2 regions of the Alkalilimnicola sp. S0819 genome follow, and region 2 is predicted to be linked to the other one. Evidence: predicted binding sites of a transcription regulator. Region 2 holds the regulator's gene; the other holds the start of a gene.
The links. Region 2 encodes LexA, which represses DNA repair genes until DNA is damaged. Its sites were predicted from a motif close to TACTGTNNATATNNACAGTA; they were not measured.
Positions count from the first base shown of each region.

Region 1: the regulator LexA is predicted to act here: its motif matches at 2,426-2,445, upstream of GBG68_RS04090 (error-prone DNA polymerase).

Region 1 is NZ_WHIW01000003.1:240,088-255,519, forward strand. It holds gene GBG68_RS04080 (Y-family DNA polymerase) at 1-1,341, shown strand, start outside; gene GBG68_RS04085 (ParA family protein) at 1,503-2,174, shown strand; gene GBG68_RS04090 (error-prone DNA polymerase) at 2,449-5,526, shown strand; gene GBG68_RS04095 (BON domain-containing protein) at 5,708-6,400, shown strand; gene GBG68_RS04100 (RNA-binding S4 domain-containing protein) at 6,428-6,820, opposite strand; gene GBG68_RS04105 (CBS domain-containing protein) at 6,827-7,282, opposite strand; gene rraA (ribonuclease E activity regulator RraA) at 7,320-7,802, opposite strand; gene GBG68_RS04115 (phosphoribulokinase) at 7,954-9,000, shown strand; gene GBG68_RS04120 (RuBisCO large subunit C-terminal-like domain-containing protein) at 9,112-10,227, shown strand; gene GBG68_RS04125 (cupin domain-containing protein) at 10,224-10,682, shown strand; gene GBG68_RS04130 (energy transducer TonB) at 10,791-11,573, opposite strand; gene GBG68_RS04135 (ExbD/TolR family protein) at 11,573-11,974, opposite strand; gene GBG68_RS04140 (ExbD/TolR family protein) at 11,978-12,340, opposite strand; gene GBG68_RS04145 (MotA/TolQ/ExbB proton channel family protein) at 12,360-13,037, opposite strand; gene GBG68_RS04150 (EamA family transporter) at 13,159-14,046, shown strand; gene GBG68_RS04155 (ATP-dependent helicase) at 14,216-15,432, shown strand, end outside.
Region 2 is NZ_WHIW01000003.1:1,435-16,866, forward strand. It holds gene GBG68_RS02990 (acetoacetate--CoA ligase) at 1-1,931, opposite strand, end outside; gene GBG68_RS02995 (3-hydroxybutyrate dehydrogenase) at 2,318-3,103, shown strand; gene GBG68_RS03000 (SDR family oxidoreductase) at 3,274-3,993, opposite strand; gene gpmA (2,3-diphosphoglycerate-dependent phosphoglycerate mutase) at 3,998-4,690, opposite strand; gene GBG68_RS03010 (YiiD C-terminal domain-containing protein) at 4,817-5,275, opposite strand; gene GBG68_RS03015 (CYTH domain-containing protein) at 5,345-5,821, shown strand; gene GBG68_RS03020 (L,D-transpeptidase) at 5,814-6,311, shown strand; gene nagZ (beta-N-acetylhexosaminidase) at 6,338-7,381, shown strand; gene GBG68_RS03030 (mechanosensitive ion channel family protein) at 7,404-8,561, shown strand; gene GBG68_RS03035 (peroxiredoxin) at 8,672-9,040, shown strand; gene GBG68_RS03040 (hypoxanthine-guanine phosphoribosyltransferase) at 9,062-9,619, shown strand; gene GBG68_RS03045 (S-methyl-5'-thioinosine phosphorylase) at 9,622-10,371, shown strand; gene imuA (translesion DNA synthesis-associated protein ImuA) at 10,522-11,322, opposite strand; gene lexA (transcriptional repressor LexA) at 11,383-11,988, opposite strand; gene relA (GTP diphosphokinase) at 12,155-14,338, shown strand; gene GBG68_RS03065 (cation:proton antiporter) at 14,404-15,432, shown strand, end outside.

The DNA.
Region 1 (15,432 bases), 240 kb from region 2:
CCCCTGGCGGTGCTTGAGCAGGGCCGGGTTCTGCTTGCCAACGAGCCCACCGTTCGCCCGGGCCTGGGCCGCAACGCGGCCCTGGCCCTGAGCCCCGAGCTGCAGTTGAAAGTCCGCGATGGCCGGGCCGAGGCCGATGCCCTGGCACGGTTGTCGGACTGGGCCCTGCAGTTCAGCTCCTGGGTCAGCCCCGAGCCACCCGACACCCTGCTGCTGGAAGCCGGGGGCAGCCTGCGCCTGTTTGGCGGTGCCCAACGATTCCAAGAGCGCGTTCACCGGGAGCTGCGGGAACTGGGCTACCAAGGGCGGCTCGCCCTGGCCCCCACACCACGGGGCGCCTGGCTGCTGGCCCGGGCCGGCCTGGAGGGGTTGTATACCGGGGAAGCCGACTTCCAGGCGGCCCTGCGCCGCGTCCCCTGCGAGGTACTGGCGCCGGATGGGCGCTGCCTGCAGGCGATGCGGGATTTGGGTCTGCGTGATCTGGGGGATTGTCTTGCCCTGCCCCGGGGCGGCCTGCGCCGTCGGCTCGGGGCCGCGCTCGGCGAGCGACTGGACCAGGCCCAGGGCCTGCGCCCCGAGCCCCGCAAGACCTGGCAAAGCCCGCCCCGCTTTCATAGCCGCCTGGAACTGCCCACCGAGGTGGAGCACTGCGGCCAGCTGGTCTTCGCCCTGGGCCGGCTATTGCGCGAACTGAGCGGTGCGCTGCGTGGCCGGGACGCCGCGTTGCAGCACTACGAGCTTGCCCTGGAGCACCCGCAAGGCGAAGCCACCCGGCTCGGGGTAGGCCTGCTTCGCCCCGCGCGCGATCCCGCCCACCTGCTCGCCCTGGGGCAGGAGCGGCTGGAACGGCTCAGGTTGCGGGCTCCGGTGCGCGCCGTCCGCCTGCGCTGTGACGACATCCGCCCCTGGGAAGGGGAAACCGCCAGCCTGCTCGAACAGCATGCCCGACAGGGTGACGCCGACTGGCGGCCCCTGGCCGAGCGGCTCAGCGTCCGCCTGGGCACATCCGCGGTGCGCGGGCTGAGCACCGTGGACGAGCACCGACCGGAAAAGGCCTGGCGGCACACCGACGTGGGCCAGGGCCTGGGGCGGGGCCGGCCCCAGCGCCCTCTGTGGCTGCTGGAGCAACCACTGGCCCTGCATCAGCGCGGCCAGCAACCGCTCTGGCATGGCCCCCTGCGGTTGGAGCGCGGCCCGGAGCGCATCGAAAGCGGCTGGTGGGATGGCGAGGACCAGCGCCGGGACTACTACCAGGCGGTCAACCCCGCCGGCGCCCGGTTGTGGGTGTTCCAGGAGCGCGCCCCCGAACGGCGCTGGTACCTGCACGGTTTTTTTTCCTAGGGAGCCCTCGACCGTCTGGCCCCTTGCCGAGGACCAGCGGGCTACCACAGAGGCCCAGGGAAATTGCCCAGCGTCTTCTTGGCGATTACGTGACGGCCACCCTTGTAAGGGCCCGCTGATCCGCCCACAATCGCCGGTCAAACGCGTACCGGGACCGATCCATGCATCGCATCGTCGTTGTGAACCCCAAGGGGGGCTCCGGCAAGACCACTGTCGCTACCAACCTGGCCAGCCGCTATGCCGCGCTGGGCTACGGCACGGCGCTGTATGACTACGACGCCCAGGGCTCCAGCGCCTGGTGGCACCGGCGTCGCGCCGCCGAGCGTCCCCCGGTGCACGGCGTGGCGGCCTACCAGGCGAGCGGCTTCAACATCACCCGCTCCTGGGCCCTGCGCCTGCCCCCCGAGACCGAGCGCCTGCTGGTGGACACCGCCGCCGCTCTGGACGAGCCCCAGTTGCGCGAACATCTGCGGGATGCTCACAGCATCCTCATCCCCATGCAGGCCGGCGCCGTGGACATCCATGCCGCGGAAGGCTTCCTGAAGACCCTGCGGAGAATCTCCCCCCACGCCCGCCTGGGCGTGATCGCCAACCGCCTGAGCGGTGACCGCGTACCCGCGAAGCTCAACGAATTCCTGGACAGCCACGAGACGCCCCTGGTCGGGCGCATCAGCGACGACCCACGCTACGGCGAGGTCTTCGCACAGGGCCTGGGACTGCACGAACTCGACGGACAGCCCCGGGCCGGGGAATGGAATGGCCTGCTGGAATGGCTGGAAGAAGGCCTGCCGGCCGGTGAAAGCCGGGCGCGAAGCGCCGTGCGGTCTTCCTGAGCGCGGCGCGAGCCTCTTCCTCGATCCCGCTACGCGGACGCGGGGCCTCGTCTTCACTTTCGCCTGGCCCGGGTGACGCCGACGGCGAGAACCCGGAATCTCCTCTCCACCCCGTGACAGGTGTGCCATCGAGGAGAGATAAAGCCTTGCCAGTCAATCCCTTGTGAAGAACACCTGAGGAACCAGGCAAGACTTCAAGGCGCGTGGCTGGGGAATCATCGATTCCGCCTGCGGCTGCATCGCGGCTACAATGCTGTACATATAAACAGTATTCATGGTCACGATCATGTACGCCGAACTGCACTGCCGCTCCAATTTCAGCTTCCTGCGCGCCGCCTCCCACCCCGAAGAGCTGGTGGAGCAGGCCGCCGCCCTGGGCTACCAGGCACTGGCCCTCACCGACGAATGCTCCTACGCCGGCCTGGTGCGCGCTCACAAGGCCGCGCGGAACTCCGGCCTGAAACTGCTGGTGGGTACCGAACTGCGCCTGCCCGACCTCCCTACCCTGATCCTCATCGCCCCCCACCGCCGAGCCTACGCCCAACTCGCCGCCCTGATCAGTCTGGGGCGCAGCCAGGCCCCCAAGGGCCGCTACCGCCTCGCCCCGGAAGATCTGCAGCAGGGCGTGCCCGACTGCCTCGCCATCGCCCGGGTGCACGCCGACACGCCGGCGGCACAGATCCGCTGGTTCGCCGAACACTTCCGCGAGCGCGGCTGGCTGGGCCTGAGCCTGCAGCACGGCCCCGAGGACCCCGCCCTGCTCGCCCAGGCCCGGGCGCTGGCCGAAGCCCACCGCCTGCCCCTGCTCGCCTGTGGTGACGTGCGCATGCACCACCCCGCGCGTCGCCCCCTGCTCGATGCCCTGGACGCCATCCACGCGGGCAAGACGCTGAGCGAGATGGGCCTGGATCTTGCCGCCAACGCCGAGGCCCATCTGCGCCCGCTGCAGACCCTGCAGCGCCTCTACCCAGCGGCGCTTTTGCAGGAGACCCTGCGCCTGGCCAGCCGCTGCGATTTCTCCCTGGACAGCCTGCGCTACGAATACCCGGAAGAACTGGTTCCCACCGGCTCCACCCCCACCCGGCATCTGCGCGCGCTCACCGAGGCCGGCGCCCGCCGCCGCTACCCCGGCGGCGTCCCGGAGAAGGTGCGAGGGCTGATCGAGCACGAACTGGCTCTGATCGCCGAACTGCGCTACGAGCCCTACTTCCTCACCGTGGCCGATCTGGTGGACTATGCCCGCGGCCGCGGCATCCTCTGCCAGGGCCGTGGCTCGGCGGCCAATTCCGCCGTGTGTTTCTGCCTGGGGATCACCGAGGTGGACCCGGCGCGCATGGCCATGCTCTTCGAGCGCTTCATCTCCCGGGAGCGGGACGAACCGCCGGATATCGACGTGGACTTCGAGCACCAGCGCCGCGAGGAGGTGATCCAGTACATCTACCGCAAGTACGGCCGTCACCGAGCGGCACTGGCCGCCACGGTGATCAGCTACCGCCCCCGCAGCGCCCTGCGCGATGCCGCCCGGGCCCTGGGGCTGGATACGGAGCAGGCGACGGTGCTGGCCCGCAACGTCGGCTGGTCCCGGGGCCGGCTGAGCACCGAACGCCTGCCCGAGGCCGGATTCGACCCGCAAAGCCCGGTCATCCGTCGGGTGCTGGGCCTGGCCCGCGCCCTGCTGGGCTTTCCCCGGCATCTCTCCCAGCACGTGGGCGGCTTCGTCATCTCCCGCGGACCGCTGGCCGAACTGGTGCCCACCGAGAACGCCGCCATGGCCGGACGCAGCGTGATCCAGTGGGACAAGGACGACCTGGAAACCCTGGGCCTGCTGAAGGTGGATTGCCTGGCCCTGGGCATGTTGAGCGCCCTGCGCCGGGCCCTGGACCTGCTCGCCCGCTGGCGCGGGCGCAGGCTCACCCTGGCGCAGATCCCCGCCGAGGACCCGGCCACCTACCGCATGATCCAGCGGGCCGACACCGTGGGCGTGTTCCAGATCGAATCCCGCGCCCAGATGGCCATGCTGCCCCGGCTGCGCCCGGCCTGCTTTTACGATCTGGTGATAGAAATCGCCCTGGTGCGCCCCGGCCCCATCCAGGGCGATATGGTGCACCCCTACCTGCGCCGCCGGGAGGGGCTGGAGCCGGTCAGCTACCCCTCCGAGGCAGTGCGCGGCACCCTGGAGCGCACCCTGGGGGTGCCCATCTTTCAGGAACAGGTCATGCAGCTGGCCATCGTCGCCGCCGGTTTCTCCGCCGGCGAGGCGGACCGGCTGCGCCGGGCCATGGCCGCCTGGCGCCGGCGCGGCGGGCTGGAGCCCTTCGAGCAGCGGTTGATCGAAGGCATGCGCGAGCGGGGCTATCGGGAGCAATTCGCCCGCCAGCTCTACCAGCAGATCCTCGGTTTTGGCGAATACGGCTTTCCCGAATCCCACGCCGCCAGCTTCGCCCTGCTGGTGTACTGCTCGGCCTGGTTCAAATGCCATGAGCCGGCCATCTTCTGCTGCGCACTGCTCAACAGCCAGCCCATGGGCTTCTACAGCCCCGGGCAGCTCATCCGCGATGCCCGCGAGCACGGCGTGGTGATCCGCCCGGTGGATCTGCGCCACAGCCAGTGGGAGTGCACCCTGGAACCCGATGAGCGGGGTGAGCCGGCGGTGCGGCTGGGGCTTTGCCTGGTGCGCGGCCTGGGCCGGGAGGCCGCCGAACGCCTGCTGCGCGCCCGTGATCAGAGGCCGGATCAGCCACTGGAGAGCCTGCTGCGCCGTGCACGGCTCGATCGCCGCGCCCTGCAGGCCCTGGCCCGGGCCGAGGCCCTGCGCGGCCACACCGCGAACCGGCGCGCCGCAGGCTGGGCCGTGCTGGGGCTGGAGCGCCCCCTGCCCCTGGACGCGCAGGGCCTGCAAGTGCGGGAAGACCCGCCCCGACTCGCGGCCCCGGAAGAGAGCGAAGCCATTCTCGCCGATTACGCCGCCACCGGTTTTTCTCTGCGCCGTCACCCCCTCGCCCTACTGCGCCCCCAGTTGCGCGAGCGCCGCCTGCGCCGCGCGCGGGAATTGCGCCATGAAAGTCATCGGCGACTGGTGCGCGCCGCCGGTCTGGTGGCCATGCGCCAACGCCCGGGTTCGGCCGGGGGCATCACCTTCCTTACCCTGGAAGATGAAAGCGGCCAGGTGAACGTGGTAGTCAAGCCGCCGGTGGCCGAACGTCACCGCGCCGCCCTGCTAAGTGCGCGTCTGCTGGCAGTGGTGGGCATCTGGGAGCGCCGCGGCCCGGTCTGCCACCTCATCGCCGGCCGGCTGGAGGATCTGAGCCACCTGCTGGGGCAGCTGGATCACCGCTCCCGGGACTTCCATTGACCTCCCTGTGAGAGCTGACCTTGGCCGCGATTTCCCGCCTTTCAGGGCGTTTTCAAAGCCATTCCCAGCCAAGAGCGCTCCCCGCGCAGTGCATGGCGGGATGTTTCGATCTTGTAACACTCTCCGCCAGCCCTTAGCTGACAACATGGGTAGCGATCACAGCAGCCGGAGGAGAATGCCCATGAAATTCCAGCATCCAGGCCATTGTGTATTGGCCTTCGCCCTGATCATCGCGCCGATCGGCGTGCTGGCCGAGGATCAGGCGAAGCGTGAACAATCCGAGATCATGAAGGAGTATTCCACCGACGCCATCGCCGGGAGCGAGCAGGCGCAACTGGCGGATGAATCGCTCCAGCAGGACGAGCAGCAGGCCGGCGCCGCCGATGAAACCACCGAGAACGGCGAACAGCGCGCCGCCGCGCCTGGCTTGGAACACGATACGGAAGAAGGCATCACCGCCGAGGATCAGGCCTCGGCCACCGCCCCCGACTCCGACGAGGCATTGATGGAGCGGATCAGCCGCAAGCTCACCGAGGACGATCAACTCCAGGCCGTGCTGATCGAAGTGGACGCGGAGGCCGGCACCGTGAACCTGCGCGGCGCGGTAGGCTCAGAGGCCGACCGGGACCGCGTCATGCAACTGGTACGGGAAACCGAGGGTGTACAGACCGTGGAGGCCGACCTGCGGGTCAATGAAACGGCCACCGCCGCGCTGGGCGGTGCGGATCAGACCGCGGAAACCTTCTCGGAAAGCGACAGCCCGGTGGGAGAGACCGCCGCAGCCCCCACTGCCCCGCGAGATGACGCAGAGGCCACTGCAGAAGCGCCGACCATCATCGACGCGGAAGAGAGCGAGCTCCCAGGCCAGGGCTGACCCGGGGGCGCAAACAGCGAGGGCAGGCTACTCGCCCTGCCCCCGCTTGAAGGCTCCCAGCCGGCGACGGTCATGCTTGTCCGGCCGGCCTTCGGTGCGAGGCGTGCCCAAGGCCGCGGCGCGCATTTGCTCGCGCAAGGCTTCACGGCGCTGTCGGCTCTCGGCGCTTTCCTCGTACAGCAACTGCGCTTGACTGGCCGGCCCCCGGCGTTCGCTCAGGCCCAGCACCGTGAGTTCGTACTCGAAACCTTCCTTGCTGACGGTCAGCCGGGCCCCCACCTGCACATCCCGGGCAGGCTTGGCCCGCTGGCCGTTGACCTGCACCTTGCCCCCCGCCGCGGCCTCGGTGGCCAGACGCCGCGTCTTGTAGAAACGCGCCGCCCATAGCCACTTGTCCAGCCGTACCCGCTCCGCGCTCATGCCCGCTCAGCCGTGAATGGACGGCCCATACTGTCCATGGATGTAGTCCACCAATTCCTCGATCTGATGCTGCTGGTCCTCCACCAGATACTGCACCAGGTCCCGCACCGACAGCAGCCCCAGCAGCGTCTCGCCTTCCATCACCGGCAGGTGCCGCACACCCTTGGCGTTCACCACCGCCAGCGCCTCCTGGATGCTGGTGGAAGGGCGTATGACCGCCAGTTGCCGGGTCATGACCTCGGACAAGTCTGTGCTTTCCACGTCCAGCCGGCGCTGGATCACCCGGCGCAGGGCGTCCCGCTCGGTGAATATCCCTTGCACCCGCTCCTCGTCCAACACCACGATCGCGCCAACATTGCGCTGGTTCATCATCTCCACCGCCGCCGCCACGCTGGCTTGCGGCGGCAGCGCGAGCACCTCGCTGCCCTTGCGGGCGAGAATCATGCTGACCGGTTCCTTCATGGTTGTTCCTTCCCCGATTGATCCACCTGGCCCCGGCTCAACCCGCCAGGGAGCCCTCGGCCACCACCACGCCATCGTCATCGGCATAGAGATAATCACCCGGCCGCACGGTAATGCCGGCGAAGCTCACCGGCACATCCCGTTCGCCCACCCCTTTCTTCACGCTCTTGAGGGGATGGGTATTCAGCGCCTTGACGCCAATATCAATTCCCGCGATATCTTCGGAATCACGGATACAGCCATACACCACCACGCCGGCCCAATCGTTCTTCCGGCCCAGCTCGGCCAGCTGATCGCCCAGCAGCGCGCAGCGCATGGAACCACCGCCATCCACCACCAACACACGCCCTTCACCGGCTTCTTCCAGCGCCGCCCGCACCAGACTATTGTCCTCGAACACCTTGACGGTGCTCACCGGGCCGTTGAACAGCCGCCGGCCGCCATAGGTGATGAACATGGGTGCGGCAATACGCAGCCGCTCGGAATGTTCGTCGCACAGATCCGTGGTCTTGAGGCTCATGGCTACTCCTTCTGATATTCTTGTCGGCTCGCTGAAACCTAACCGTCCCACCGCCCCGGCGCAAGGGCCGGAGCAGCTGCTGCGCGGCCGTTGACAAGGGCCGCGCAGCGCGCACAATGCTGAACCCTGAACCCCGCCTGGAGTTCGCCCCATGTCCGAGCCCCTGAATACTCCCGACGCCGAGCGCCGCGCCAGCATCCGCGAACTGCTGCCCAGCGCCCATCGGCCGATCCTGCTGGCGGTGGCCGGCGACAGTGGCTCGGGCAAGACCACCTACACCGACGGTATCCGCCGCCTGCTGGGCAGCGATGTGGTGGCGAGCATCTCGCTGGACGGCTATCACAAGGAAGACCGTGCCCAGCGCCGGCTCAGCGGTCGCCTGCCGCTGGACCCGAAGGCCAATCATCTACGCCAGGCCCGGGCCGATCTGAACGCGCTGCGCGCCGGTCAGACCGTGGATATCCCCGTTTACGACCACGTCAGCGGCCGCTTCGCCGAACCGCGCCGGGTGGAACCGGCTCCGGTGATCGTGGTGGAGGGGCTGCACGCCCTGTATCCCGAGTTGCAGAAGCTCATGGACTTCACCCTCTACGTGGATTCGGACCGCGAGGTGAAGTGGCGCTGGAAGTTCCAGCGCGATGTGCACGTGCGGGGTTACAGGCCTGACGAGGTGAAACGGGACATGCAGCGCCGGGAGGTGGCCTACAAGCGCTGGATCGATTTCCAGAAGACCCATGCCGATGTGATCGTGAAGATCCACGAAAGCGAGCTGGCCTCCCTGGCGGTGGAGGAGTACGAAGGCCGCCTGCCCGATGACTGCCATCACATGGAGGTCATCGTCACCCCCACCGCCGTGCCGCTGCCCGCCCTGTACCTGCCGGTGGATCTCAACGGCATGACCAAGCAGGACGCCCTGCCCTTCATGCTCGCCAATGTGCCCAGCAGTTACTGGGGCCGGCCGGTGAACGTGGTGCACGTGGACGGCGTGATCCCCGGCGCCGCCCTGCAACAACTGGAAAACGAGATCATGAGCTACACTGGGCTCCCGGCGGTGGAGTCCCTCGGCCAGCCCTCGGTGGGGCCCGCGTCCACCCTGCGCTTCACCCAACTGCTGGTGGCCTGGCCCGCGCTGGGGCGCATCAGCGGCTTGCTGCGCGAATGGGCCACAGCGCCCCGCTCTGCCGGTCAACCCTCCTGATCTCCAGGGAGGCGCGGGGCAATCCCCATGAGCCTCCGCGACAGCCCCGCGCCGGCCCCACCCGACCCTGTTTACCCTTACAATGAAGTTTTCCAGCCCAACGAGCGAGCCATGAGCGAACGTCTTCGAGTCCACTACCACCTGCAGTGCGCGCCCGGCGAAGCCGCCGAGGAAAAGGCCCGGGGTATCGCCCTGGAGCAGACCGTGGAACTGCCGGACCGCGTGCTCAGCGCCGACGTGCGCCAACGCATGGTCGGACGGATCGAGGAGTTGCGCGCACTGCCCGAGGGCGGCCATGGCCTGATCATCAGCTATGCACAGGAAACCCTGGGCGGTGAACTCACTCAGCTGCTCAACGTACTGTTCGGCAATATCTCCCTCAAGGACGGCATACATCTAGCGCGGGTGGAATGGCCCGAGGCCGTGCTGGGCTGGCTGGGCGGCCCGGGCCATGGCATAGCCGGGGTGCGGGAGCGCCTGGGGGTCAGTGAGCGCGCCCTGCTCTGCACCGCCCTCAAACCCATGGGCAGCAGCGCCGAGGCACTGGCCACGGCGGCCCATGAATTCGCGCTGGGCGGCATCGACATCATCAAGGACGACCATGGCCTGGCGAACCAGCCCGATGCCCCCTTCCTGGACCGATTGCGCGCCTGCAGCGAGGCCGTCGCGCGGGCCAATGCCCAGTCCGGCGGGCGCAGCCAGTACTTTCCCAATGTCACCGCCGGTTACGCCGAGTTGCCGAGCCGCCTGCGGGCGGCCAAGGAAGCCGGCTGCCAGGGGGTGCTCATCAACCCCTGGATCACCGGGCTGGATGCCATGCGCTGGGCGCGGGACGAATTCGGCCTGTTGCTGATGGCGCACCCGGCCATGACCGGCGGACTGCTGCGCCCGGATCATGGCCTCGCGGCGCCGCTGCTGCTGGGCGAACTGTTTCGGCTGGCCGGCGCCGATGCCGTGATCTACCCGAATGCCGGTGGCCGTTTCGGGTTCAGCGAAGCGGGCTGCGAGGCCATCAACCGGGCCCTGCGCGCGCCCTTGCCCGGCATTCGCCCGGCCCTGCCCACCCCGGGGGGTGGCATGGATGTAGCCCGCGCGGGCTACTGGGTGAAACAATACGGCCTGGATACAGTCCTGCTCATTGGCGGCAGCCTTTATGCCCAGGGCGATATACGCACCGCTAGCCGCGCCTTGCGCGAGGCGGTGGAACAGGCAGGAGTAGGAGCATGAGCGAGCAATCGCGGATCACGCGGATGCGGGGTTACCGCTGGGACGCGGTGGACCTGAAAGAGTACAAGACCGAAGGCAGCCACTTTCGCGACATCACCCGGCAGACGCTGATGGGCGAGCGGGAAGATCAGCAGGCGCTGGCCTTTCTCACCCGGTATTTCGAGGTGCAGCCCGGCGGCTATTCCACCCTGGAGCGCCACGAACATGCCCATGCGGTGATCATCCTGCGCGGCGAGGGGGAAGTGATCCTGAACGATCGGGTGGAGCGGGTGGCAGCCCATGACTGCGTGTACATCGCCCCTTGGAGCTGGCATCAGTTCCACGCCACCGGCGAGCAGCCGCTGGGCTTTCTGTGCATGGTCAATCGGGAGCGGGACCGCCCGCAGCTGCCCGCGGAGGAGGATCTAGAGCGCTTGCGCGCCAGCCCCGCGGTGGCGAAGCGCCTGCGCGGCTGAGTCGCGATTCCCACCCGATTTCGACCGGCCTGCCTGACCGGCTACAGGGCCTCGTCCGCGCGCATTGCCATGCGCGTGTAATACGCGCCGGATGCCCTGAGCGCCCGGCTAGCGAAGCGCGAAGGACACCGGCACTTCCAGGGTCATGCGCTCTTGGCGTATGCCCTCGGGAAATGCCGGCAAGGGCTGCGCGCGCTCCAGCATCTCCCGTGCTTCCCGGTCCAGCAGCGCATGACCGGAGCCGTCCAACAGTTCGTATTCCAGCACCCGGCCCTCGCGGTCCACCACAAAGCGCAATGTCGCCACGCCTTCCTGTCGCCGCATGCGCGCCCGACGCGGATAGCGCTTGTGTCGCTCCAGCCAGGCGCGCAGCGCCGTGGTGTAGCTCCGCACTGCCCCCGGGTTGCCACCGGCCTGCTGATCGGCGCTCAAGCCGCCCAGCTCCTGCGCCGCGCCTTCCCGGGCATCGGCCTCCAGCGACTCGGCCGCCTCGCTCACAGGGGCCGCCTCGGGATAAAACTGATCGGCAACCGCGCCGCGAGGCTTCGGTTCGGGCTTCGGTTCGGGCTTCGGTTCGGGCTTCGGTTCGGGCTTCGGTTCGGGTTTCGGTTCGGGTTTCGGTTCGGGTTTCGGTTCGGGTTTCGGTTCGGGTTTCGGTTCGGGTTTCGGTTCGGGTTTCGGTTCGGGTTTCGGTTCGGGTTTCGGTTCGGGTTTCGGCTCGGGTTTCGGCGAGGGGGCCCCGGTCTTGCCGCCAGCGGCGCCCAGGGAAACCTGTATACCGGCCACCCCCGCGGCTATGGCGCCCTCGTGCTGTTCCTCGGAACGCAACTGCCAGAAAAGCCCCCCATGGAGCAGCAAGGCCAAAATGAACGCAAGAGTCCAACGCGCCATCAGCCGCCCCGCACCGTCAACAGCCGAAAATCCTCCACACCCGAATCTCGCAGCAGATTCATCACCGCCATCAGCCGTGCGGCTTCGATGTCCCCGTCGGCCTTCAGCTGCACGATGGGGGGGCGCTCCACCCGCAGCCGCTCACCCAGCCGCACCCGTAACTGCGCGTCCTCCAGCTCCTCGCCGTCCAGGGCCAGGCGTCCGTCCGCGGCCAGCAGCAGGCGCAGGGCTTCTTCCGGCGCTTCCGCCTCGCTCAAGGACTCCGGTGGCGTCACCGGAAACAGCTCCGGGCGGGTGAAGGTACCGGCCAGCATGAAGAAGATCAGCAACAGAAAGACGATGTTGATCAGCGGGACCAGGTTCTCCTCCTGCTCCCGCCTCTGGGGGGCGGCCAGGCGCATGGCTCAGTCCTCGTCCAGGGAGATGTTCCGCGCGCCCGCCAGGCTAAGCCTGTCCATCACCGCCACAATGCGCTCCAGCGGAACCGCGGGCTCGGGCACTATGCGCACCGCGCGACCAGGATCGTCACCGAGCAGGCCGGCCACGCGTCGCTCCAGATCCGCCAGCCCCAGCACATCTCCCTGCAGGCGCAGGCCACCATTGCTCAGCACCTCCAGGCGCAAGGCGGTCTCTTCGGTGGCGGCAGCACCGCCCTCGCCCGGTACGGAGAGGCTCAGGGAGCGCCACTGGTTGAAGTTGGTCGCCAGCATGAAGAACACCAGCAGAATAAAGACGACATCGATCAGCGGCGTCAGGCTGACAGCCATCCGCCGGCGCGGAGGCGAATCAATGTTCATTGGCAGCGGCGCGCAGCGGCGCGGGCTCCCGGTGTGGCTGCGGCGACGGCGCCTGGGTGAACACACGGGTCACCGCGTCCTCCATCCGGTGGCGCACGCCATCGACCCTGCGCTCCAGCCAATGTAGCGCTGCCACGGCGGGGATGGCCACGGCGAGGCCCGCGGCAGTGGTCAGCAGCGCTTCCCAGATACCACCCGAGAGGATGGACGGGTCCACCTGGGACCCGGCCGCCTGCAACTGCTGAAACGCGGTGATCATACCGAGCACCGTCCCCAGCAGCCCCAATAGCGGGCTCAGGGTGCCGATGGCCTCCAGGCCACGCAACTGGCCCCGCAGCCGCTCGAGTTCCAGCGCCGCCACGCGGGCGGTTTCCTCGCGCACCGTGGCTTCCACGGCATCCGGTTTGCTCTGCCCCTGCATGGCCACACGCAACACGCGGTTCACCGGGCCGCGGCCCTCGCCCAGGGCGCTCAGAGCCTCCCCGGTTCGACCGGCACGCCACAGCCCCAGCGCGTGGTCGTCCTGTGCCGGGTTGCCGCGCTGGACGAAGAACTGCCACAGCTTGACTAGAATGATGGTCACCGCCAGCACAGACAGCAGCGCAAGGATCATCATTACCGGCCCGCCGTTGCTGAGCAGTTCGGCGGTGGCTTGGACAGCCGGCATGGCAGTCTCCCGGGTAGTGGCATACGATTCGGGGGATATTAATTTTGTTGCGAATGGTTTGCAATAAAGCCCGCCCCGGCGCTTGACCGGGCCGCCGCCAGGTCAGAGGATGCCCGGTTTTGTGCCGGACCGACTCGAAACCATGTTGCTGCTTTGGATCGTCACCGCCACCTGGGCGGCCAGCTTCTCGCTCATCGGCGTCTACCTGGCGGGGCAGGTGGACAATTATCTGGCCGTATTCCTGCGGATGGCGCTCGCGCTGCTGCTGTTCCTGCCCTTGCTGCGCCCCTCCCGCGTGACGCCGCGCAGGCGCTGGGCTCTGATGGCCATCGGCGCGGTGCAGATCGGCATGACCTATCTGTTCCTCTACCACGCCTTCACCTATCTGAGTGTCGCGGAGGTGCTGCTGTTCACCATCTTTACCCCGCTCTACGTGACGCTGATCGACGAACTGATCCTGCAGCGCCGCCACCTGCCCCTGCGCTGGTGGCTGGCGGCTGCGGTGGCGGTGCTGGGGGCGGCGGTGATCCGCTATGACGGCATCAATGCGGGCTACCTCACCGGCTTTGCCCTGATTCAGGGGGCGAATCTGTGTTTCGCCGCCGGCCAGGTGGCCTACAAGCGTCTGCCTCTGGGTACGAACCGAGATCAGGTTCAGGCCTTTGGCTTCTTCTTCCTGGGCGCGGCGCTGCTCAGCGGCGTGGCGATGCTGCTCTTCACGGACTGGCGTATGCTGCCCAGCGGCGCTCTGCAATGGGGGGTGCTGCTCTGGCTGGGGCTAGGCGCCTCGGGGCTCGGGTACCTGGGCTGGAACATGGCCGGCAAATGGGTGAACACCGGCCAGCTCGCCACCATGAACAACGCGCTCATTCCGGCCGGCATCCTGGTGAACTACCTGTTCTGGGGCCGCGATGTGGACTGGAGCCGGCTCGCCCTGGGCGGTGGAATCATTGTCTTCTCCGTCTGGCTTTGTCGCCAGCGCCCTGGCCCCTGGCGGGAGCGGCCTTGATTGCGAAATCTTCCCGGGCCATCGCTCCTCCGGCGCGGTAGCCATCGCCCGACACTTCCCGGCCTGGGCCGCCCCCAGAGAGGGGTCTTCCGGAACCGGGGACGGCGCGGCTAACTTCTCGGCAGTTGCGCGGGTACAATCCTCGGCTCGCCATATCCCAGAGGCCATCATGCTCGATCAGGACCAGGCTCAGGTCGTCGCCCACAACACCGGACCCGCGGCGGTGCTCGCCGGCGCGGGCTCCGGAAAGACCCGCTGCACCACCGAGCGCGCGGTGCGCCGGCTCACCCAGGCCGGGGTCCCCAGCGAGGGGCTGATCCTGCTCACCTTCACCAACAAGGCCGCCGCCGAAATGCGCGAGCGGCTGGGCCAACGCCTGCCCTCGGGTTTCAAGCTGCCCTGGATCGGCACCTTCCACAGCTTCGGCAACCGCCTGCTGCGCATGCACGGCAAGCACATCGGCATCCCCCGCAACGCCACCCTGATGGATGCCGACGACGCCGCCCGCATGCTCGACGCCTTCCTCGCCGCGGGCTTCCCCGACAAGGGCCGACGCCTGGACGCCATGCGCATGTACGAAACCCTCTGTGCCCACGGCCTGGACATCACCGAGGAGGCCGAGCGCCCGGCCATAGAACGGCTGTGTGACGACAAGGGCTTCCCTGGCGGCGCCAAGACCGGCCTGCTCACCGCCCTGGCTCGTTACGAGGCGGAAAAACGCCGCGCGGCGGTGCTGGATTTCTCCGACCTGATCCTGCTCCCGGCCCGTCTGCTGCGGTGCCAGCCCGACCTGCAGCAACGCCTGCGCGCCCAGCTCAAGGACGTCACCGTGGACGAAGCCCAGGACACGGACGGCGCCCAGTTCCGCCTGCTCAAACTCATCACCCCCGAAGACAACACCGTGCTGCTGGTGGGCGATGACGATCAGGCCATCTACGAGTGGCGCCACGCCCGCCCCGAGAACATGCGCGATTTCATCGATGAGTACGGCGCGGTGATCTATCGCCTGGAACGCAACTACCGCTCTACGCCGGCTATCGTCAACGGCGGCACCGCCCTGGTGCGTCACAACGAGAACCGGCTGGAGAAGAACCCCTACCCGGTGCGGGGCGCGCCGGCCTCCGACCTGGTGCAGTTGCTGGAGTACGAGGACGCCGAGGCCATGGCGGAAGGCGTGGCCGATCGCATCGCCACCGCCACCAGCCTGGGCACCAGCCCGGCGGACATCGCCGTGCTGTACCGCAAGAACCGCCTCTCGCGCACCGTTGAAACCGCCCTGCTGCGTCGGGGCATTCCGTACCGCATCAAGGCCGGCACCGATCTGCTCAGCTACGCCGATGTGCGCATGATGCTCGCCGCCGGACGCCTGGCCGCCAATCGACGGGA
Region 2 (15,432 bases):
AACGCCTCGGGGTTGGTGAGCGCCTCGCGGTTTTTCACCGCCTCGCCGCGCAGGATCTTCGCCACCGCGATCTCCACCTTCTTGCCCGAACGGGTGTACGGGATCTGGCTGACCTCCACGATCTTCGCCGGCACGTGGCGGGGGCTCGCGCCCTGGCGAATTCGCGTGCGGATCTCCTTCTGCAACTCCTCGGTGAGGCGCTGCCCCGGGTTCATCACCACCAGCAGCACCACGCGCACATCCCCATCCCAGGGCTGGCCCACCACGATGCTGTCGGCGATCTGGTCCAGCGTTTCCACCTGGCGGTAGATCTCGGCGGTGCCGATGCGCACGCCGCCCGGGTTCAGGGTGGCGTCAGAGCGCCCATAGATCACCGAGCCGCCGTGCTCGTTGAACAGGATGTAATCCCCATGGGCCCACACGCCGGGGAAGGTCTCGAAGTAGGCCGATTTGTACTTGGCCATGTCCGGATCATTCCAGAAGGCCACCGGCATGCAGGGCGCGGGCTGGGTACAGACCAGTTCGCCGCGCGCGTTGACGACCTCGTGGCCGTCATCGTCATAGGCCTTCACGTCCATGCCCAGCCCCTTGGCCGGGATCTCGCCCCGTCGCACGGGCACCAGCGGCGAGCCGCCCACGAAGCAGGACACGATATCGGTGCCGCCGGCAATGGAGGCCAGCATCAGCTCCTGTTTCACCGCGCTGTACACCCAGTCGTAATCCTCGGGCAGCAGCGGCGAGCCGGTGGAGAAGATCACCCGCAGGGCCGAGAGGTCATGGTCCTCACCCGGCTTCAGGCCGGCATTACGACAACCGCCCAGGAACTTCGCGCTGGTGCCGAAGTGGGTGACCTTCTCTTCCTCGGCCATCTGCCACAGCGCATCGATGCCGGGGTAAGCCGGGTTGCCGTCGAAAATGACCAGCTCGGCGCCGGTGACCAGGCCCGAGGCGAGCCAGTTCCACATCATCCAGCCGCAGGTGGTGAAGTAGAAGAACACGTCCTCGCGGCGAATGTCACCGTGCAGCATCAGCTCCTTGCTGTGCTGGAGCAGCGCGCCGCCGGCACCGTGGACGATGCACTTGGGCACGCCGGTGGTGCCGGAGGAATACAGGATGTACACCGGCTGGTCGAAGGGCAGGGGGGTGAAAGTCGGCTTTTGGCCGGCGCCCGCCGCCTGGGCTTCGCTCCAGCTCACGGTGCTCTCGTCGCCGGGAATGGCTTCGCCAGGCAGGTTCTCAATGTACACCACGGTCTCGATGGACGGGATGCGCTGGCGCAGCTCGTTGACCTGTTCGATGCGCGAGAAGGTCTTGCCGCCGTAGCCGTAGCCATTCACCGCGATCAGCGCCTTGGGCTCGATCTGCCCGAAGCGGTCATGCACGCCGTTGACACCGAAATCCGGCGAGGCCGAGGACCAGATCGCGCCGATGCTCGCGCAGGCGAGCAGGGCGATGATGGCCTCGGGGGTGTTGGCCACCAGGCCCGCCACCCGGTCGCCCTGGCCAATGCCGCGCGAGCGCAGATAAGCTTCCAGCGCACCCACCTGAGCCAGCAGCTCGCCGTAGGTCAGGGTGAAGCGCTCGCGGGTCTCGGAGCGCGCCACCATGGCGGTCTTGTTCGGGTCGCCGTGCAGCGCTTCGCGCAGCAGGTTCTCGGCGAAGTTCAGGCGTGCGCCGGGAAACCACTCGGCGCCGGGCATCTCGCGCTTGCCCAGTACCCGCTCGGCGGGCTGCTGGGCGATCACGCCCGTGTAGTCCCAGATACTCTGCCAGAAGGCCTCGATGTTGCGCACCGACCAGGCGTGAAGCTGGGCGTAGTCGCGGAACTCACCGTGCCCCCGTTCCGTGAGCCAGCGCATGTAGCGGGCCATGTTGCTATGGGTGACTTCGGCCTCGCTGGGCGTGCGCAGGATGGGGAATTCAGTGCTCATTCGGCTCCTACCTTCGGTGTCTCGTCAGCATGCGGTCAAACGCTGCCCGTCCTCCGTGTACAGGCGGAGGCCAAGGTGGGTCAGGTCGACCTGTGATCGAATGGATCGCGAGCGGGAGACGGCGGGTTGGCCTTTGCGGCTCTTGTGCCCGACGCCTGCAAACATAAGTGTCGCGGTGGTGGCGCGTCAAGCTCGGTGCGGTGCTGGTGGCAGCACGGTCTGGGTGGCATACTGGCGGGGTTTTGCTGCGGGGTGGGTTGCCCCGTGACAGCGCGGCTGATCAATACAATAAAGGGCCGGCGGTAGCCGGTTCATAATCAGCTTGGTCTCCTCTGGCCGCGCACCCATCGACCTTTGAATAAAAACTCTCGGGAGGAGTGAATAGCATGTCCTTGGCAGGAAAAACGGCGGTAGTGACCGGGTCCACCAGCGGTATCGGTCTGGCGGTGGCCCGCGCACTGGCCGCGGATGGCGCAAAGCTGATGATCAACGGCCTGGTTTCGCGGCAAGAGGGCGATGCCCTGGCGAGCGAGCTGGCACAGGAGTTCGGGGTGCAGACCCGTTTCTCGCCCGCCGACATGAGTGATCCGGATCAGATCCAGGCCATGGTCGAAGAGGCCATTCGTGAGCTGGGCGGGGTGGACGTGTTGGTGAACAACGCCGGTATTCAGCACACCGCCGCCACCGAGGATTTCCCGCGGGCCAAGTGGGATGCGATCATCGGCATCAACCTCTCCTCGGCCTTCCACGCCATTCAGGCCGCGCTGCCTCATATGCAGAAGCAGGGTTGGGGCCGGATCATCAACACCGGTTCGGTGCACGCCCTGGTGGCGTCGGTGAACAAGGCGGCCTATGTGGCGGCCAAGCATGGCATCGTCGGCCTGACCAAGGTGGTGGCGCTGGAGAATGCCGATCGGGGTATCACCTGCAACGCCATCTGCCCCGGCTGGGTGCTGACCCCGCTGATCGAGCAGCAGATCAAGGATCTGGGCGCGCGGGAGAACCTGAGCATTGACGAAGCCAAGGTGGAGCTGGTTCGCCACAAGCAGCCCTCCAAGACCTTCGTGCAGCCCGAACAGATCGGCGCCCTGGCGAGCTTCCTCGCCTCCGATGCGGCGTCCGCTATGACCGGCACGGCCCTGCCCGTGGACGGCGGCTGGACCGCCCAGTAACCGCCGCTCACAGTCTGCAAAAAGGAAAGGGGCCCACCGGCCCCTTGTTCCCGCACAGGCGCGGCTCATGGCCGCGAGTGCTCCCTCCGCTCCATGTTCGCGGAAAAGAATCGCGGGCTTTCACCCGCCCCCACATCGCTAACGCGCTGTATCCCTCAGCGCCTCCCTGCTCACCACTCCAACCGCTGCCCGTTCTCGAAGAAGCCCCCGCTGGGCCCGTCGTCCGCCAGCGTCGCCGCCCATACGATCCCTTGCGCGGCCTCCGCCGGCGTGCGTGGCGCATTCGGCCCGCCCATACGGGTACGCACCCAGCCGGGGCTGACACTGTTCACCAGGATGTTCTCCCCCTGCAGCTCGGCGGCGAGCATGCGGGTGACCGCGTTCAGCCCGGTCTTGGAGATCCGGTAAGCGGGGAAGCCATCGCGCATATGCGCGAGTTGCCCCAGCTGGCTGGAGACGTTGACGATGCGTCCGTAGCCATTGCGTCGCATCAGCGGCAGCAGGCGCTGGCACAGCTCGATGGCGCCGAACAGGTTCACTTCCAGGGTCTCGCGCAGGGTGCCCGGCTCCATTTCCAGCAGGCTGGAATGCTGCGGTTTGTCCGGCGAGCCTTCGGGGAAGAGGCCGGCGTTGTTCACCAGCACGTCCAGGCGTCGGTGCTGCAGCGCCAACTCCTCGGCAAGCTTCGCCGCGGAGCCGGGGCGGTTGAGATCCAGGGGCAGATAGTTGACTCGCAGGCCCTCGCTCTGCAGCTTGTCCGCGGCGGCCTTGCCCGCCAGGCCCTCGCGGCTGGTGATGACCACCCGCAGGCCGTGGCGGGCGAGCTGCCGGGCCGTCTCCAGCCCCAGCCCCCGGTTGCCGCCGCTGATCAGGGCAATGCGCTCGCTCATTGGCTCAGCGTGATTCCTCGCGCAGGTAGTAGCGACGGATCACGGAAAGATCATCGTTGAGCTCGTAGACCAACGGGTCGCCGGTGGGGATCTCCACACTGGTGATGTCCTCGTCGGAGACGCCGCTCAGATGCTTGATCAGTGCGCGCAGGCTGTTGCCGTGGGCGGCGATGAGGATGGAGTCGGCCTGCTGGAGGGCCGGCACGATGTCCGATTCCCAGTAGGGCAGTACCCGTTCCAGGGTGATCTTCAAGGACTCGGTGGCGGGCAGCTGCTCGGGGGGCAGGTGGGCGTAGCGCGGGTCGAAGCGCGGGTGATACTCGTCGTCCGCGTCCAGCGCCGGGGGCGGAGTGTCGAAGCTGCGACGCCAGATGTGCACCTGCTCGTCGCCGTACTTCTGCGCCGTCTCGGCCTTGTTCAGCCCGGTGAGCCCACCGTAGTGGCGCTCGTTCAGGCGCCAGTCCTTGACCACCGGAATATAGAGCTGGTCCAGCGCGTCCAGGCAGGCGCAGCAGGTGCGGATGGCGCGTTTGAGCACCGAGCAGAACGCCATGTCGAAGCGGTAGCCGTGCTCGGCGAGCAGGGCGCCGGCGGCGGCGGCCTCCTCGCGCCCCTTGTCCGACAGATCCACATCCACCCAGCCGGTGAAGCGGTTTTCCAGGTTCCACTGGCTTTGCCCGTGGCGAATCAGGACCAGGCGTTTCATGCGTGTTGTTCCTATCCGTAAAGTGCGTGGCGAATCGGGGCGGGCATTGTAGCAGTTGGGGGTCGGCGTTGAACCCGACAGGCACGCATCGCGAGGCTGCATCGGCCCCGGCCGCTTCTATCCGGGAGTGGCTGGTGCCTCCGGTTTCGCGAAATACTCCCCGTGGAAAACGGCCGCGGGCGCCTCGGTATCCGGGATGCTCAGTCGCAAGGTCAGTCGCGCCGTGCGCCCATTCTCGAGCCTTGCCACCAGTGCCCGCTGTTCGGTCAGCGACAGCGCCACTCGCACCCGCAAGTCATCTTCCAGCGGTCGGCTGTAGCGAATGCGCGCCTCGCCCAGCACCAGCCTGGCGCTCAGGCCTCGCTCCTGCACCAGCCGGTACAGCATGGCCCAGCCGCCCAGGCTCGCCAGGGAGTAGATCGCCCCGGCGAAGCCCTGACCGCTGTGGTTGTGGTTGCGCGCGAGTGGCGCGCCCAGTACCAGGCACTCGGGCTCCAGGCGCTCCACCTCCAGGCCCATGGCGGCGCTCAGTGGTATCAGTCGATGCAGCGCGGCCTGCAATTGCACTTTGTCCATGGGGGTGGATTCTACTGCAAACGCGGACGGGGCGAGGCCTGCGGGTTAAGATGGCCATCGGAGGTGCCCATGGCGGAAGAAATCGAGCGCAAGTTTCTGTTGCTCAACGAGGACTGGCGCGGCGCCGTGCAGCGCAGTGTGGCCTTCGCGCAGGGCTATCTGCTCGGTGCGCGCCAGGCCTCGGTGCGGGTGCGCATCGAGGGCGAGCAGGCCAATCTCAACATCAAGGGCGTGACGCTCGGCGTGCGCCGGGCGGAGTACGAGTACCCGATCCCGCTCGCTGACGCCCGCGAGATGCTCGACACCCTGTGCGAGGGGCCGCTGATCGAGAAGACCCGGCATTATGTCGAACACCAGGGGCATACCTGGGAGATTGACGAGTTCCACGGCGACAACGCCGGCCTGCGGGTGGCCGAGATCGAGCTTGCCCATGAGGACGAGCCCTTCGCCCGCCCCGGGTGGTTGGGTGCGGAGGTCTCGGGGGAGGCGCGCTATTACAATGTGATGCTCGTGAAGCATCCGTACCGTGAGTGGCGCGATGAGTGACTTGACCCGGGGGCGCTGGATCGAGGTGGATCTGGGCGCTCAGTGCCTGATTCTGCGTGAGGGCGAGGCCGTGCTCGCGGAGCACGCCGTATCCACGGCCGTCAACGGCCCGGGCGAGCGCGAGGGCAGCGGCTGCACGCCCCGGGGCTGGCACCGGGTGCGGGCGCGGATCGGCGCGGGGCTGCCCGCGGGCACGGTGTTTCGCGCTCGGCGGCCCACCGGCGAGGTCTACGATGAGGCGCTGGGCCGCGAGCAGCCCGGGCGGGACTGGATCCTCACCCGCATCCTCTGGCTGAGCGGCCTGGAGCCGGGGCGCAACCGTTTGGGGGATGTGGACAGCATGCGCCGTTACATCTATATCCATGGCTGCCCGGATACCTTTCCCATGGGCAGGCCGCTCTCCAAGGGCTGCGTGCGCATGCGCAACGCCGAGCTCATCGCGCTGTTCGATCGGGTGCCCGCGGGCACGCCCGTTTATCTGCATGAATGAACCCGTGTCTCCATGAAGGAGTTTCCATGTCCTTGGGACAATTGATGGTCGGCATCGCCGGCACCCGGCTCACCGCGGCCGAGACCGAGCTGCTGCGCCAGCCGAAGATCGGCGGGGTGATCCTGTTCACCCGCAATTACGAATCCGTGGCGCAACTGCGCGCCCTGTGCGACGAGATCCACGCCCTGCGTCGCCCGCCGCTGCTGATCGCGGTGGACCAGGAGGGCGGCCGGGTGCAGCGCTTCCGGGGCGAGTTCACCGAGTTGCCGCCGCTGGCGGATCTGGGCGCCGCCTGGGACCGGGACCGCAAGCAGGCCCTGGGCTGGGCCGAGCAGAGCGGTTGGCTGATGGCCGCCGAGTTGCGGGCCGTAGGGGTGGACCTGAGCTTCGCGCCGGTACTGGATCTGGGCCGGGGTGTGAGCAGCGTGATCGGGGACAGGGCCTTCCACGCCGACCCCGAAGCCATCGGTGAGCTGGCCCAGGCTTATGTGCGCGGCATGCACCGGGCTGGCATGAGCGCCACCGGCAAGCACTTCCCGGGCCACGGGTCGGTGGCGCCGGACTCCCACCTGGAGCTGCCGGTGGACGAGCGCCGGGCCGAAGATCTGGTGATGGAGGACATGCGCCCCTTCGAGCAGCTCTGCCACACGGGGCTGGAGGGCATGATGATGGCCCATGTGGTCTACAGCCAATGCGACCCGAAGCCCGGCAGCTTCTCCGCGTTCTGGATCGAGGACGTGCTGCGCAACCAGATCGGCTTCCAGGGCGCGGTGTTCAGCGATGATCTGGGCATGGCCGGTGCGGCGGTGATTGGCGATATGCCGGCTCGGGCTCGGGCGGCACTCTCGGCCGGTTGCGATATGCTGCTGCTGTGCAATGAGTTGGAGCAAGTCGAGCCGGTCATGCGCGCCATGTGGGCCCCCGAGCCGGTGGCCGCCATGCGTCTCGCCCGCCTGCACGGCCGCCAGTCCCCCGACTGGGCGACCCTGAGGGCGAGCCGCGAATGGGCCGAGGCCCGCCGCGCGGTAGACGCTTGCGCGCGCTCCGCCGAGCGCCAACTGAACCTCTGACAAGACATCAAGAGAATTACCTATGTGGAAGGATTTGCAGGATTTTCTATCCCGTAGCCTGGGCCTGGAAGGGCAGGGCATGCTGGTCGTGCAGCTTGCCGTGGTGTTGTTCGTCGCGGTGCTGGTGAACTTCATGGCCGGCCTGGCGCTGCGCCGGCTGCAGGCCAAGTTCCAGCGCAAGGGCTTTCGCTGGGGCGATGCGGTGGTTCAGGCCCTGCGCTCGCCGCTGTACTGGCTGATCTGGATTCTGGGCGTGGCCTTCGCCGTGGAAGTGCTGCAGCGCACCCTGGCGGTGCCGGCGGCGATCTTCGACTACGTCGCCCCGGCGCGCCAGATCGCCGTGATCGCCATGATGGCCTGGTTCCTGCTGCGTCTGGTGCGCGGTGTGGAAGAGAACATCATCACCCGGCGCCGGGAACGGGGGGAGCCGCTGGATTACACCACGGTGGACGCCATGGGCAAGCTGGTGCGCCTGGCCATCACCATCATCGCTTTGCTGGTGGCCCTGCAGACGCTGGGCTTCAGCATCTCCGGCGTGCTGGCCTTCGGCGGCATCGGCGGCATCGCAGTGGGTTTCGCCGCCAAGGACCTGCTCTCCAACTTCTTCGGCGGCCTGACCATCTACCTGGACCGGCCCTTCTCGGTGGGCGACTGGGTGCGCTCCCCAGACCGGAACATCGAGGGCACGGTGGAGAACATCGGCTGGCGGCTGACCACCATCCGTACCTTCGACCAGCGCCCGCTTTATGTGCCCAACTCGGTGTTCAACAGCATCGCGCTGGAGAACCCCTCGCGCATGTACAACCGGCGTATCAACGAGACCATCGGCATACGCTACGACGACTGGGAGCAGATGGAATCCATCGTCACGGCGGTGCGCCAGATGCTCATCGATCATGAGGATATGGAAACCGAACAGCGCACCCTGATCGTCGCCTTCAACAGCTTCGGGGCCTCCTCCCTGGACTTCTTCATCTACACCTTCACCAAGACGGTGGACTGGGTGAAGTACCACACGGTGAAGCAGGACGTATTGCTGCGCATCATGCGCATCATCGATGAGCACGGTGCCGAGATCGCCTTCCCCACTTCCACGGTGCACGTGCCCGAGGCGCTGCGCATGCTCGGGGATGCGCAGATCGGCGAGAACGGCAGTGTGCCCCGAGAAGCCCGGGGGTAGTGATCCGCGCGCTCCCGGGGCTCGAGCGCTTGGTCGGGGTGGTTAGTGTGGTGGCGCATCCCTATAATGCCAGCCCCCTTGGCACACCGGCGGAATCCGGGAGATGGCGCATGGCGAACAAATTACTGATTGTGATGGCCAATATCGATCCTGACTGCGGACCCGGCGTGGGTGTGCCGCTGCGTCAGGCGGCGGTGGCGGCGAGCATGGAATATGACGTGGAAGTGATCTTTGCCGGTGTCACCGGTCGACTGGCGCTGCCCGGCGCGGCGGAGCGGGTCGAGATCGGGGACAAATGCGGCAAGAATGCCTATCAGATGATCCGCGAAGCCCACGAGGAAGGGGTCACCTTCAAGGTAGGCACCTCGGTGGTGGAACTCTACGGCGAGGAGTTCATCGCCGAGGTCGCCGAGATCGTGGGCGGCGCCTACGTCATCAGCGAAGCCATGGACGACGAAACGGTGACGTTCACCTACTGACAACAATTCAAGGGGAAGGGCATGACGCTGGCGCGTTCCGAACAGGCCGAGGCGGTGTTGCGCGCCGCCGAGCTGCTCCACGACGGGGCGGCGGTGGAGTTGGCCATCACCCGCATGGCCGAGCAGATCAGCGAGCGCCTGGCGCAGAGCATGCCGCTGGTACTCACCGTCATGGTGGGGGGGCTGATCCCCGCCGGCAAGCTGCTGCCTCAGTTGCGCTTCCCTCTGGAAATGGACTACATCCACGCCACCCGCTACCGCGGCGAGACCAGTGGCGGCGAACTGCTGTGGCTGGCCCGTCCCCAGGCGCCGCTGGCCGGGCGCACCGTGCTGGTGATCGACGACATTCTCGACGAGGGCCACACCCTGGCCGGCATACTCGATGACTGCCGCGCCCAGGGTGCGAAAGAGGTGCTGAGTGCGGTGCTGGTGGACAAGCGCCACGAGCGGCGTTTCCAGAACCTGCAAGCGGATTTCGTCGGCCTGGAGGTGGACGATCGCTACGTTTTCGGCGCCGGCATGGACTACAAGGGGCTGTGCCGGAACCTGCCCGGCATCTACGCCGCCCAGGAGGATTGAGCGTGACCACGGATACTTCGCTGGCAATCATCGGCGGCACCGGCCTCACCCGGCTGCCGGGGCTGGAAATCACCCACCGGGAAGTGGTGCACACGCCCTACGGCGACCCCTCCGGGCCCGTCACCCATGGGGTGTTGCACGGGCGGGAAGTGATGTTCCTGGCGCGTCACGGTTATGGGCATACCATTCCGCCCCACCGGGTGAACTACCGGGCGAACATCTGGGCGCTCAAGCACCTGAAGGTGGGCCGGGTGCTGGCCGTGGCCGCCGTGGGGGCGATCCACGAAGCGCTCACCCCGGGCAGCCTCGCCTTTCCCGACCAGATCATCGACTACACCTGGTCGCGCAAGCATACCTTCTTCGAGGATGATCTGGCCCACGTTACCCACGTGGACCTCACCCACCCCTACGACGAGGAGCTGCGTCGGCGCATGATGGCCGCGGCGGAGGCGGGCCAGATTCCGTACCAGGGTGCCGGCACCTACGGCGCCACCCAGGGTCCGCGCCTGGAAACCGCCGCCGAGATCCGCCGCCTGCGGCGCGACGGCTGCGATATGGTCGGCATGACCGGCATGCCCGAAGCGGCCCTGGCCCGGGAGGCGGGCCTGCGCTATGCCGCCTGCGCGGTCAGCGTGAACTGGGCCGCCGGTCTGCAGGGGGACGAGGTCACCATGGAAGAGATCGAAGGCAATCTCAGCGTGGGGATGGAGCGGGTGAAGACCTTGCTGGGGGCCTTGATTCCGGCGCTTTGATCCAGGCTCGAATGGGTTTGCCGCAGAGACGCGGAGGCGCGAGAAGCGACGCGGAAAAAAGACACGGGGCAGGCGGGCGACAGCCATGGCCTTATGGCTGTCGTTGGGTTTTCGCTGCGTACCGCTGCGTCTCTGCGGTGTAATGCCCCCCTACCGCCGCCGTCCGCGCCTTGGGGCCCCGCCGGCCAGCGGCAGGTCCAGCTGCGGCGTGCCCGCCGGCGCAGGCGGTCGGCTCAGCGGCCGCGGGGCGGCACGCCGAGGACGCCGGGCCGGTTTCTCGGCCACCGGCTGCTCCACGGCCGGGGCTTCCGTCGCCGGCAGGCGCACATCCCGTTCCAGATCCAGCAGCAGATGCTGCCCGGCGTGGCCGCCACGGCACTTGAGCAGCTGTACCAAGGTCTTGCCCTTGCGCTCTTCCAGTTGCAGCCGCAGCGCGGCGGGGGAGGGCTGCTCGGCGCTGCGGACATCGCGGAACAGCAGGCTCCAGCTGTTGCCGGCCTCGGCGGCCAGCTGCAGGCGGCGCAGGCTGCGCTCGTCCAGGCGCCTGGGCCAGGCGAGCACCGCGCCGCAGGTGCCGGCGCGCAGGGCCTGTTCCACCGCCCACAGGGCGTCGGACTCGGCCCGCGGATGCACCAGCAGCAGCCGGGACAAGTCCAGCCCGTAGGCGGCCAGCGCCGGGGCGTAGGGAATGTGGGGCGGGGCGATCAGCGCCACCCAGCGCCCGCGCCGGGTCAGTTCCACCAGCGCGGGCATGAGCAGGCGCAGCTCGCCGATGCCCGATTGCCCGTGCAGGATCTCGGTGACCGCCCCCAGCGGCCAGCCGCCGCCGGGCAGGCAGGCGTCCAGGGAGTCAAAGCCGCTGCTCACGTGCTCCAGGCCCGTGTTGCGGGCCGGGGCATTGGCGCGCCAGATGCCCGGTTGCTGCAGGAGTTCTTCCACGGCGCTGTTCATCGCTACCTCGCTTGCCCCGACCGGGGCGGTGTTTCTTCTTGCCTGCGGCGAGCCGCTGCCTTACATGTTCCGGATCACGCCCACGGCCAGGCCCTCGATGGTGACCGGCTCGCGGCTCAAGTCGACTTCAATCGGGGCGAAATCCGGGTTCTCCGCCAGCAGCCGCAGCCGCGAGCCCTGGCGTTCGAAGCGCTTGACGGTGACCTCGTCGTCCAGCCGGGCCACCACGATCTGGCCGTTGCGAGCCTCGTGGCTGCGGTGCACGGCGAGCAGATCGCCGTCGAGAATGCCCGCATCGCGCATGCTCATGCCCCGCACCCGCAGCAGATAATCGGCCGCCGGCTGGAACAGCTCGGGGGCCAGCGGGCAGTGGCGCTCCACGTGCTCCTGGGCGAGCAGGGGGCTGCCGGCGGCCACCCGGCCGATCACCGGCAGGCCGGGCTCTTCCGGTTCCTTCTCCAGCAGACGTATGCCCCGGGAAGCGCCGGCCCGCAGCTCGATCATGCCCTTGCGGGCAAGCGCCCGCAGATGCTCCTCGGCGGCATTGGCCGAGCGGAAGCCGAGCGTGCGGGCGATTTCCGCCCGGGTGGGCGGGTAGCCGGTATCGGCGATGAAGCCGCGGATCAGCTCCAGTATCTGCTGCTGCCGGGGGGTGAGCTGTTGCATGGCTGTCTCCCTGTTTTGGGTTCCGTCCCGCAGGCGCGGCTCACGGCCGTGCCTGCGGGGGAAATCGTCTCGACCTGTGTATTTATACAGTGGTGCTGCTGGCTGGGCAAGTGCCGCCGTTCGTGGGGTGATAAACTCCGCCTTTTCCACGGCCACGGGGCTCAGCATGGTCAGCATCAACAGCCAGGCCCATGAACTGATCAATCGCGGCGAGGTCGGCTTCGAGCAATGGGCGGCGCATCTGCCGGTGCCCCTGCAGGGCGAGGAGCGCACCTTCCTGCATATGGCCTGGCAGACCGCCGACGCCAGCTACGGCGAGCGCCTGCGCGAGAATGGCGAAATCGCCTTCCGCCATGCCCTGGCGGTGGCCACCATCGTCGCCGAGCTGCGTCTCGATGTGGAGACCATCGCCGCGGCCCTGCTGAAGGATATTTCCGAGGCTGAACTGGAAGCTCTGCGCCGGCGCTTCGGCACCGCCTTGCCGGCGCTGGTGGAAGGCACCGGGCGCATGCGCCTGATCGAACAGTTGCCCGAGCACGCCGAGGCCGGCGCCGAGGACCGGGCCGAGCCTTTGCGCAAGATGCTGTTGGCCATGGCGCGGGATGTGCGGGTGGTGTTCATCACCCTGGCCGAGCGCCTGCAAGAGCTGCGTCTGGCGAAGGGGCTCCCGGAGGACGAGCGTCGGCGCCTGGGCCAGGAGGTGCGCGATATCTACGCGCCGCTGGCCAACCGCTTGGGTATCTGGCAGCTCAAGTGGGAGCTGGAGGATCTGGCTTTCCGCTACCTGGAGCCGGCCAATTACAAGCGCATTGCCAAGCAGCTCGCCGAAAAGCGCCGCGACCGCGAGGCCTACATCGCCGAGATCCGCCAGACCCTGCAGGCCGCCCTGGCGGAGGCCGGTGTCGAGGCTGAGGTCCGAGGCCGGCCCAAGCACCTCTACAGCATCTGGAAGAAGATGCAACGCAAGCAGCTCGACTTCAACGAGCTCTACGATATCCGCGCGTTGCGGGTGATGGTGCATGACGTGCCCGCCTGCTACGCGGCGCTGGGCGTGGTGCACGGACTGTGGCGGCATATCCCAAAGGAATTCGACGACTACATCGCCACCCCCAAGGAGAACAATTACCGCTCCCTGCACACCGCGGTGATCGGCCCCGGCGGCATGGCCTTCGAGGTGCAGATTCGCACCCGGCAGATGCACCAGGAGGCGGAGCTGGGCATCGCCGCCCACTGGCGCTACAAGGAAGGCGGCAGCCGCGATGCGGATTTCGAGCGCAAGCTCGCCTGGTTGCGCCAGCTGCTGGAGAGCGGCCCGGAGGAGGGCGAGGACCTGCTGGACCGTTTCAAGGGCGAGGTCTTCGAGGACCGGGTCTACGCCATCACCCCCAAGGGGCGCATCCTGGACCTGCCCCGGGGCGCGACGGCGCTGGATTTCGCCTACTACATCCACAGTGACATCGGTCATCACTGCCGTGGGGCGAAGATCAACGGCCGCATGACACCGCTCACCCAGCCGCTGCGCAACGGCGACCAGGTGGAGATCCTCACCCATCCCGCCAGCACCCCCAGCCGCGACTGGCTCAATCCCAGCCGGGGTTACCTGGGCACCAGCCGTGCCCGGGCCAAGGCCCGGACCTGGTTCCGCCAGCAGGACCACGACAAGAACATCAGCGCCGGTCGCGCCATTCTGGATCGGGAGCTGCACCGGCTGGGGGTGCAGGATGTGAACCTGGAGCGTCTGGCGCAGAAGAATCCGCGCTTCCCCAAGGTGGATGATTTTTTGGCCGCCATCGGCCGCCAGGAGATCACCGGCGGACAGATCGCCCAGTACCTGAGCGAGCAGCTGCTGCCCGCGCCGGAGCCCGAGCTGCACACCCGCCCGCCCAGTCGCAGCGGCCCCGGGGACGATGTGAGCATCTACGGGGTGGGCAACCTGCTCACCCGTCTGGCCCGCTGCTGCCGGCCCGCGCCGGGCGATGCCATCGTCGGTTTCATCACCCGCGGCCAGGGGGTGACGGTGCACCGGGGCAACTGCCCGACCCTGCAGCGGCTGCGCGAGAGCGAGGCGGAGCGGTTGATCGATGTGAGCTGGAGCCGCCCGGGAGAGCGTCGCTACCCGGTGGAGATTCATGTGCGCGCCCACGACCGCCAAGGCCTGATTCGCGATATCTCCGCCATTCTCAGCAACGACCGGATCAATGTGCTGGGCATCAACACGCGCACCGACGCTCGTGAGCATCTGGCGCACATGGATCTGACCGTGGAGATCGAGGACGTGGCCCAGCTCAGCCGCCTGATGGACCGTATCGGCGCGCTGCGCAACGTCATGGATGTGCGCCGCCGTGGCTGAGGGCGGCGACGTCGCTCTCATGCTAATCTGCGCAGCCCCGAGCGAACGGTAATAACAAAGACTCTATGAACAGCCATCTCACCACGGCCCTGATTCTGGTGGCGGTGCTGGGCATCAGCGCCCAGTGGCTCGCCTGGCGGCTGCGCTGGCCCGCCATCGTGCTGCTTTGCGTGTTCGGCCTGCTGGCGGGCCCGGTATTCGGCTGGATGGTGCCCGCCCGGGACTTGGGGGAGCTCACCCAGCCGGTGGTGCAGATGTGTGTGGCCATCATCCTCTTCGAGGGCGGCCTGAGCCTGCGCTGGCACGAATTCCGCGTGGCCTCCAGCGGCGTGCGCCGGTTGTTGTTCCCGGCGCTGCCCTTCAATTGGCTGCTGGGCAGCCTGGCGGCCCACTATATCGGCGGCCTGAGCTGGCCCGTGGCGCTGGTGTTCGGCGCGATCATCGTGGTCACCGGCCCCACGGTCATCATCCCGCTGCTGCGCAGCGCCGGGCTGCGCCGCCGGCCCGCCTCCTACCTGAAGTGGGAGGGCATCATCAACGACCCCATCGGTGCGATGCTCGCGGTGCTGGTGTTTCAGTACTTCCATTCCGTGGGCAGCGGTCCGGGCTTTGGCGTGAGCGTGTTCGGGGGCTTGGCGCTGGGTCTGGGCGTTGGTGTGGCGCTCGGCTGGCTGGGAGCGCAGTTGATTGCGCTGGCCTTCATCCGCCACTGGGTGCCCGAATACCTGAAGCCTCTGGTGCTGCTGATGGCGGTGTTGCTGAGCTTTCTGCTCAGCAACCAGGTGCAGCACGAGGCGGGGCTGGTGGCGGTGACCGTGTTCGGCATCGTGCTGGCCAATCGGGGGCTGGCGGATATCGAGGAAGTGCGCCGCTTCAAGGAATATCTCACCGTACTGCTGGTCTCCGCGGTGTTCATCCTGCTCACCGCCAATATCACCCCCGAGACCCTGCGGCTGCTGGACTGGCGGGCGGCGGCGCTGCTCGCCGCGGTGCTCTTCCTGGTGCGCCCGGCGGCGGTGCTGCTGGCCACCGTGCGCAGCGACATGACCTGGCGAGAGCGGCTGCTGGTGGCCTGGATCGCGCCCCGGGGCATC